Linked DNA regions of Geobacter metallireducens GS-15. The protein of the gene in region 1 interacts with the protein of each later gene in a pairwise test. Links are inferred from orthologs where the notes say so. Each region holds a gene or a part of one and is shown on either strand. Other genes may lie near its edges.

What was found.
Region 2: the proteins of mrdA (region 1) and GMET_RS01765 interact in binary tests that used the Escherichia coli proteins (3 or more experiments, as listed by UniProt). The link is inferred for Geobacter metallireducens GS-15 from one-to-one orthologs.

Annotation. Positions count from the first base shown.
Region 1 is NC_007517.1:1,020,373-1,024,029, reverse strand. What follows is about bases 1-3,000. They hold mrdA (penicillin-binding protein 2), read right to left. Parts: upstream 2,467-3,000; coding sequence 535-2,466; downstream 1-534. Other genes in these bases: mreC (rod shape-determining protein MreC), read right to left, coding at 2,945-3,000; mreD (rod shape-determining protein MreD), read right to left, coding at 2,463-2,948; rodA (rod shape-determining protein RodA), read right to left, coding at 1-538. In the rest of the region: more of mreC, read right to left, coding at 3,001-3,657. UniProt on the Escherichia coli protein: Catalyzes cross-linking of the peptidoglycan cell wall. Responsible for the determination of the rod shape of the cell. Is probably required for lateral peptidoglycan synthesis and maintenance of the correct diameter during lateral and centripetal growth.
Region 2 is NC_007517.1:393,101-398,078, reverse strand. Bases 1-3,134 are described here. They hold GMET_RS01765 (penicillin-binding protein 1A), read right to left. Parts: upstream 2,764-3,134; coding sequence 238-2,763; downstream 1-237. Other genes in these bases: GMET_RS01760 (DUF3187 family protein), read left to right, coding at 2,904-3,134; GMET_RS01770 (HU family DNA-binding protein), read right to left, coding at 1-115. Also shown: more of GMET_RS01760, read left to right, coding at 3,135-3,950; lspA (signal peptidase II), read right to left, coding at 3,947-4,435; ileS (isoleucine--tRNA ligase), read right to left, coding at 4,440-4,978. UniProt on the Escherichia coli protein: Cell wall formation. Synthesis of cross-linked peptidoglycan from the lipid intermediates.

The DNA.
Region 1 (3,657 bases):
GGACTCCTACATAGGCAATCATGGAACAGGCAATGAGAATTATGACAATGGCAGTGCCCAGGTCGGGCTGCTTCATGATGAGGATTGCCGGTCCCCCCACGAACAACAGGGGATAGACGAGATCCCGCACGGTTAACCCGTCGACGGCCGGGTACCGTGAAAGGAACCGTGCGAGGGTCATAATCATGACCACCTTCATCGGTTCGGATGGTTGGATGCTGAAAAATCCGAGGTGAAGCCAGCGAGTGGCCCCCATGGATGTCTTTCCCATCAGCAGGACGGCAACCAGCACAACGCAGAGTAACCCGTAAAACCAGTAGGTAACGTCCTCCAGCAGATGGTAGTCGACACTGCAGGCGAGCACCACCAGGAACATGCCGGCAACGATCCAGTAGAACTGCTTGAGGTAATAGGGTGCCCCCACCAGGGTATAGGAAGCGGACGCACTGTAGATATTGACTATGCCCATGGCGCTGATGAGGAACACCAGCACCAGGAGAGTCCAGTCGAAATTGGTAAAAAGTCTGCGATCGATCATTGCTCTTGCTGTCCTTGCGACGCACTGCCGCCTTGCTCGGATGCCGGTGTTTCCTGCCCTGCCTGCTCTCCCGTCTCGCTGGGAACATCTTTCCTGACGGGTTTCCTGATGGATCCCTTTCCCTCGAAATAGGCCCTGAGGATGTTCCCCGCTATAGGAGCCGCTGCGGAGCCGCCGTGCTCGCCATGCTCAATAACCACGGCCACCGCCACTTCGGGTTTGTCGTAAGGGGCAAATGCGACGAAGAGGGCATGGTCCCGGTATTGATAGGGGATCCCCCCTCTGTTGTCACGGAGCTTCACCACCTGCGACGTACCGGTCTTACCCGCTACCTGCACCTGGTAGAGCCGCGCCCTGGCACCGGTCCCCCCGGGATCGTTGACGACGGCGGAAAGCCCCTCCTTTACCAGTCTGAAACTCCTGGCACTGATTCGTGGCCTGGCAATGACCTCCGGCTTGAACTCCTGGAGGGCCCTGCCGTCCTGGTCGATGATGCGTTTGACAAGGTGGGGACGGTAGACAACACCGTCGGTGGCGACGGTAGCAATCATTGACGCAAGCTGGATAGGCGTCATGAGAACGTACCCCTGGCCAATGGCAGCGGGAAGCGTATCCCCCTGGAGCCATTTCTTCTTGTGGCGTTTCTCCTTCCACTCCGAGGTGGGGATAAGCCCGCCCTTCTCGTTGTCCAGCCCGACCCCCATGGGGGAACCCATACCGAGCGCCCGGGCATAGGCTGCGATCTTGTTGATGCCGAGCCTTTCACCTAACTGGTAAAAATAGACATCGCACGACTCCTTGAGCGCACGCCTCAGATTCACCGTGCCGTGACCTTTTCGCTCCCAGCAGCCGAACTTGCTCGCGCCGAGGGTGTAGGTGCCTCTACAGACGACCGAGGTTTTCTCGTCGATGAGCCCTTCCTCAAGCCCCGCAAGGGCGGTAATGATCTTGAAGGTGGAGCCGGGGGGATACTGCCCCTTGAGGGCCTTGTTCTCCAGGGGGTGGCGTTTGTCCTCCAGGTACTCTTTCCACTTCTCGGGGGGCATCCGCCCGGTGAAGAGGGCGGGGTCGAAATCGGGATTACTGGCAAAGGCAAGAATATCCCCGGTGTTGACATCCATCACCACGGCCGCACCCGCCTGCTCGCCGAAACTCTGCTCGGTCCTTTTCTGGAGTTCCGCGTCGATGGTCAGAACGAGGCTCGAACCGACCGTGGGAGGAGTCTCGGAGAGAGTCCGCAGGATTCTGCCCCGGGCATCCACCTCGATCTGCCGGCCGCCATCCTTACCATGGAGAACCCGCTCCCAGTTGCGCTCAATACCGCTCTTACCGATGTAATCACCCGAATTATAACCGGCATAGGCATCGGACTTCAGCTCATCATCGGATACCTCGCCAAGATAGCCAAGGAGGTGTGAAGCGAGCACTCCCGCCTCGTACTGGCGCACCGGCTTGACCTCAATCTCAAGCCCCGGAAGCCAGAGACGTTTCTCCTCCAGCAGCTCAAGCTGGTCCCGGGTAATCCCCGAAGCGAGGACGATGGGATGGTACCGGGCCCTACCCTTGCCCTTTTCCCATTTTTCCAGGAGCTCGGCCCGGTCGATGTCGAGATATGCAGAGAGCTGGTCCAGGAGGGCATCGCGGTCCTTCACCTCCTGGGGAATAACGGCAACGCTGAACGAGGGGCGATTGCTGACGAGCACCGTGCCGTTGCGATCAAAGATGGTTCCCCGGGACGCCGCCACGGGAACAAGGCGGAGCCGGTTGCTTTCGGACTTGTTCTGAAAATCCTCGGCCTTGACAATCTGGAGATACCAGAGCCGGGTCAGGAGCAGAAAGAAGAGTGCGGCCACGAAGCATGACAGGATGATTATCTGCTTTTGCTTCCGGGGATCATTGGGCTGCCGGATGTAGGCCTTCCCGTTCATCGGGCCTCCCCAATCCGCGCAAGGGGGGGAACGGTGAAGATAACGGAGGCGACCAGGGCATTGACAAGGGCCTGGGGGACGAGGCTTTCGAGGAGGGTTGCGTAAATCCCCTGGGCTGAGGAGAAGAGAAAGAGCAGAAGCAGGTTCAGGAGGCCATTGACGATGGTTGAGGAAAAGACCCCGAGGATCATGAGCGAGCGCCGGTCGGTGAAGAGGCGGTCGGCCACCATGGTGAGCCCCAGAAAAATGATCAGGTAGGAAAAACCGTTCAGTCCCAGATAGAGACCGCTGAAACTGTCATGGATGAGGCCGAGAACGTAGGCGAGCGCCCCCCAGGCGACCCCCTCCCGCAGCCCCATGTAGACCACGAAAATAATCAGGAGGTTGGGCTTGAAGGGATCGGCAATATGCGCAGGAAAGAGGGTTACCTGCATGACGAGCGCCGCGAAGACAAGGATGGCGTACCAGAGGAACTTGATCATGGCGCCTTCTGCAAGAGAACGAGAACTTCCTCAAGCCTTGCCATATTCACGGCCGGACGAACGCTGATGGTCTGGAAGATGCCGTATTCTCCCTTCCTCACCATGGTCACTTCGCCGATGACGAGCCCCTTGGGGAAGATCCCCCCGATGCCGGAGGTCACAACCATGTCGCCGACCTTCACATCTTCCTCCCGGAGGGAGAATTCGAGGAAACAGAGACCGCCCCCCTTCCCCTTGACAACACCCCTGGCCCGGGAACGCTGGACCACCGAGGCTATGCCGCTGGCGGTGTCGGTGAGGAGCAACACGCGGGAACTCCCCGCCGCCACCTTGATCACCTGGCCCACCACGCCGTTGGCGGCCACCACCGGCATCCCTTCCTGGAGGCCGTCCACCGCCCCCCGGTTGATGACCAGGGTCTTGAACCAGGGGGAGCTGTCTTCACCGATCACCATGGCGGCCACCGACGGCGCCCGCTGGATCGCCTTCAGGTCCAGGAGCTGCCTCAACCGCATGTTCTCGTGGATTGCCTCCCGGTTCTCGATCAGGCGGGAGTTGAGGGTCTTCACCGACTCGCGCAGCTGCTTGTTCTCTGCCCGGACGTCAACCAGGTCGATGTAGTCATTCCAGACGCCGGAAAAAAAACCGCTGACACCGGCACCAACGTTGTGAACCGGCGCAAAGAGATCGATGACCATGCGTTCAAAGC
Region 2 (4,978 bases), 630 kb from region 1 along the record:
CCTTCTTGAGGGCATCGCTCACGGCACTGATTACGGCGCCCACCGCCTTGTCGGCGGCAGCCTTGGTGAGGTTGGCAGATTTCGCTACGGCATCCACAAGTTCAGCTTTGGTCATGATCAACCCTCCTTGTTAAGGTAATTCTGGCGAATACTATAGACAGAAATTTCCACATTGCAAGGGATTATTTGGAGAAAAATAATTTTTTCATGGGTCGTAAACCGTTGCCCCGCAAGGGATTAGCGACTTTCGGACCGTCGCGGCAGACGCCCAGCGCGCACCCATTCCGGCAACCCATCGGAATCGCTGGCATTTTCTTCGGTGGTGGGTGTATCCTGCTCGCCATCGTACGCCGTGGGCTCGGTACCGGCGACAAAGCACTCCTGAGTCGCCCCCGGACTCCCTTCCCGGGCCAGGCGTCCGGTGCGGACATTGATGGTGGCAAACGTGATGTCCGCCGGCTGGATAAAGTTCTTCACGGGGATACCCGCCAGGGCCCGCTGCATGAACTCGGTCCAGATGGGTGCCGCGGCCTGCCCGCCCGACCCTCCGGCGCCAAGGGAGCGCTCCTGATCGTACCCCACCCAGACCCCGGCCACCAGCTGCGGCACATAGCCCACGAACCAGGCGTCCTTCATGTCGTTGGTGGTGCCGGTCTTTCCCGCCACGGGGCGGCCCAGGGCCCGGGCCCGCTGGCCGGTGCCGCTCGTGACGACGCTCTCCATGAGATTGGTGATGATGTAGGCGGTTTCGGGCGCAATGGCCGGTACCGCTCCCCCCCCGGGAACGGCGCCCGTTGCGGGTGGGAGGTCTGCATTGGTGAGGGTGGCCGTGCTCTGGTTGGTGAAGGTCGGAATGACCGGCGGTGCCGTCTCCTCCAAAACCTTGCCGTCGGCATCCTCCACTTTGGTGATGAAGTAAGGCGTTGTCCGGTACCCTCCCGAGGCGAATACGGCGTAGGCGGAGGTCAATTCAAGGGGGGTCACGCTGGACGAACCGAGGGCCAGGGTAAGGTTGGCGGCCAGGGGGGAGGTGATGCCGAGTTTTTTGGCATAGTCGATGGCAGCGCCGACGCCGATCTGTTCCAGAATCTTGACGCTCACCACGTTGATGGAATTGGTGAGGGCTTCGCGCATGGTCACGATGCCCCGATAGATGTTGTCGTAGTTTTTCGGTTTCCAGGCCTTGTCCCCGCCCCCCTCGTATTCGACGGGGGAGTCGTCGAAGGTTGTTGCCGCCGTGAGCCCCTTGTCGAGGGCGGCGGCGTAGATGATCGGCTTGAAGGCAGAGCCGGGATTCCGCTTTGCCTGGACGGCCCGGTTGAACTGGCTCCTGCGGAAATCATACCCGCCAACCATGGCCTTCACGGCACCGGTCAGGGGATCAAGGGCCACCACCGCCGCCTGGGCCTCGGGCTCCTGGTCCAGGGAGAAGATGGCCCCCTGCTTGTTCACATCAGGGGTGAGCACCGAAACGAAGACAACGCTCCCCAAGGGGAGCGACTTCCCTTTCCCGTCCTGCTTGCCCCAGGCGTTCACAAGCTGCACCTTGCCGGCCCAGGCCATGTTCTTGCGGGAGATGGTGCCGGTCCGGTCTCCAACCCGCACGGTTGCATCCCCCTTTGCCGGATCCACGGCGGTGACGACCCCCTGGTAGGTGCTCCCCTGCTTGAGGGACGCGGTATCGATCCCGTCTTCCACTTTCTTACTGAAGGTATCCACCTCGGTTTCCCCAAGGTACTTGACCGCTCCCCGGAACCCCTGGCGCTTGTCCACGTTTTTCAGGCCGTTCACCACCGCATCAAAGGCCCCCTTCTGCATCTCGGCATTCATGGTGGTGTAGATCTTCAGCCCTTCCTTGTAGAGCCGGTCCATCCCATAGGTCTCCTCCAGCTTGATCCGGATATGCTCAAGGAAATAGGCCGACTGCTCGCTGTTTACCTTCTTCATGGACCTGACCACGATGGGGGTCGCCCGGGCGTGGTCCGCCTCGGCCTGGGTCACGTACCCCTCCCTTACCATCCGCTCAAGGACGTAGGCCTGCCGTTCCCGGGCCCGGTCCAGGTGCTTGATGGGAGAGTAGGAGTTGGGGGCCTTGGGGAGCCCGGCGAGCATGGCCATCTCGGCCAGGTTCAGCTGCTCCACGTTCTTGCCGAAGTAGGTCTCGGCAGCCACCTGGACCCCGTAGGCGCCTCCCCCCAGATAGATCTGGTTCAGGTAGATGTAGAGGATGTCGTCCTTGGAGAGCATCTTCTCCATGCGAGTGGCAAGAATCGCCTCCTTGAACTTGCGGGCAAAACTCTTCTCGGAGGTGAGAAGCATCGACTTCGCCACCTGCTGGGTGATGGTGGACGCCCCCTCCTTCTTCCGCATAGCGAGGAGGTTTTTCACCGCGGCCCGGGCGATCCCCAGGTAATCGAGCCCCTTGTGCTGGTAGAAGTTGGAATCCTCGGCCGCCACGAAAGCCTGGATCAGCTTCCGGGGAATTTTCTCCACCGGCACGACGATGCGCCGCTCCAGGTAAAACTCCCCAACAAGGCTGCCATCATCGCCAAAGACCTGGGAAACAATGGGAGGCCGGTAGTCGGCAAGACGGTCGACCTTCGGCAGGGAGGCGTAAAGATAGGTGAAATAGCCGAACACAGCGAGAAGGGCCACAACACCAAGGGTAACGAGCGTTATGACGACAACTTTCCATGGATTTTTGTCTCTCCGCCGGTTTACATTCCGGGGGTCAATGTTCTGTCTGCCGCTGGCAGGCGTCATGAGCGTCTCCAAATCTGGTATACTACGATGGCGATAACGTTTCACCTTAGCGCAGATGCGCATTTCAGTTCAAGATAGTTATTGAATCTCAGGGACAGGGCAGCCGTGGATATGCCATTGTTCCGCAGGGGGGGCCTGGTATGGCAATGAACGGTAGTTCGGGGAAACGGACAGGGACGTGGCGGATACGGGCAGGAGCGGCCATGGCCGGGCTGGCACTGCTGCTCACGGGTACGGTTGCCCGCGGCATGGAAGTCACACCCTTCCGGACAGGGAACATGGCGCCACTCGTGCAAATCCACGGTCTGCCGGTGCCGGACAGCGCCAGGATCCTGGCGTCGAGGGAAGGCGAGGTTTCCGCCGTGGCCGATCTGTCCAACAACTACGCCGTGGATTCCAAGGGGAACGAGCACATCATCCTCGACGGCGAGACATACCGGTTCGCCCTCGATCTGCGCTACGGCCTTGTTCCCGGCGTGGAGGCAGGCATTGAGATTCCCTTCATCGTTCAGTCGGGAGGATTCCTCGACGGCTTCATCGAATGGTTTCACAAGGCCTTCGGCTTCACCAACGGCGGGAGGGAGTACGCTCCCCGGGACCGGCTCCGCTACCGGTACGACACGAACGGCACCGATCGGTTCAGGATCGACGACAGCAATGCAGGTATCGGCGATATCCGCCTGACGGGGGGAATCCAACTCTACGATGACGGGGCGACGGCCCCCCGCCGCGTTGCCCTGCGGAGTGCCCTGAAACTCCCCACCGGCGACAGCGACAAACTGCGGGGAAGCGGCAGCGTCGACTTCGCCCTCTGGCTCGCCGCCAGCGACGATTACCGGCTCGGCGACTGGGGGCACCTGACCCTCTTTGCCAACGCCGGCGGCACAGTGATGGGGGATGGCGATGTGCTCGGGGACCAGCAGCGGAACCTGGCGGCCATGGGGACGTTCGGCTTCGGCTGGAGCCCCCTCGACTGGATGGCACTTACGGTTCAGACCACGTGGCATTCCTCCCTCTACGAGGGGAGTGACCTGAGGGAAATCAGCACCAACTCCCTTCTCATGACGGGAGGGTTTTCCTTCGCCTTCACGGAGCGGACCTTCTTCGACATCGCTCTTTCCGAGGATCTGAACGTGAAAACCTCGCCGGACGTGAACTTCCACCTGGCGCTACGGCAGCGGTTTTAATTATCTTTGGACTGGCGCCGCTCGTCGCGGATCATGTCGAGGGCGAGGAGCGCCACGCCAACGCAGATGGCGGAGTCGGCCACGTTGAAGGCGGGCCAGTGGTGGGTTTTCCAGTAGACGTCGAGGAAGTCGATCACCTCGCCGAGCCGCACCCGGTCGATGAGATTGCCGACAGCACCGGAGAAGATGAGGGAAAGGGAAACTGCCGCCAGTCGCTGGTCGTCCCGGAGCTTGCGGAAGGTGATGGCGATGGCCGCCATGGCCACCAGCGTGACTGCGATGAAAAAGGGGCGGCGGTAATCGAAGTTCGAGAGGAAGCTGAACGCCGCCCCCTTGTTCCGCATGTAGGTGATGCTGAAGAGCCCGGGGACCACCGGAATGGACTGGTAGAGCTCCAGGGTCCGGTCCACGAGAATCTTGGTCGCCTGGTCGATTACCAGGGACACCGCCGTGACGATTGAGAAAATGCGGTAGTTGGGCTTCATGGTCCTATTTGACCGCCGCAACGCACTTGGGGCAGAGGGTCGGATGCTCGGCATCGCCACCGATTTCCTCGTCATAGTGCCAGCACCGCTCGCACTTGTCGCCCGGGGCCGCGGTGACGCCGATCTTCAGCCCCTTCACCCCCTCAGCCTCCACGAACTCGCCGGCGATCTCCCCCACCAGCTCCACCTTCGAGACAATGAAAACCGTGGCCAGTTCCCCGGCGTACTCCTTCAGGAACCCAAGCAGTTCGGGCTCGGCGGACAGGGTCACTGCCGCGTCGAGGGAGTGGCCGATGGTTTTCTGCACCCGGGCCTGTTCCAGGGCCTTGGAGACATCGCCCCGCACCGCCATGGTCCGCGCCCACCGCTCCACCAGGGCCTCGTCTTTCCGCTCGGGACAGAGCTCCGGGAAGGACGCCAGGTGGACACTCGCCTCGGCCCGCTTCGGCATGTATCCCCAGACCTCGTCGGCGGTGAAAGAGAGGACCGGCGCCATGAGCCGCACCAGGGATTCCAGCACGAGATACATGACGGTCTGGGCGC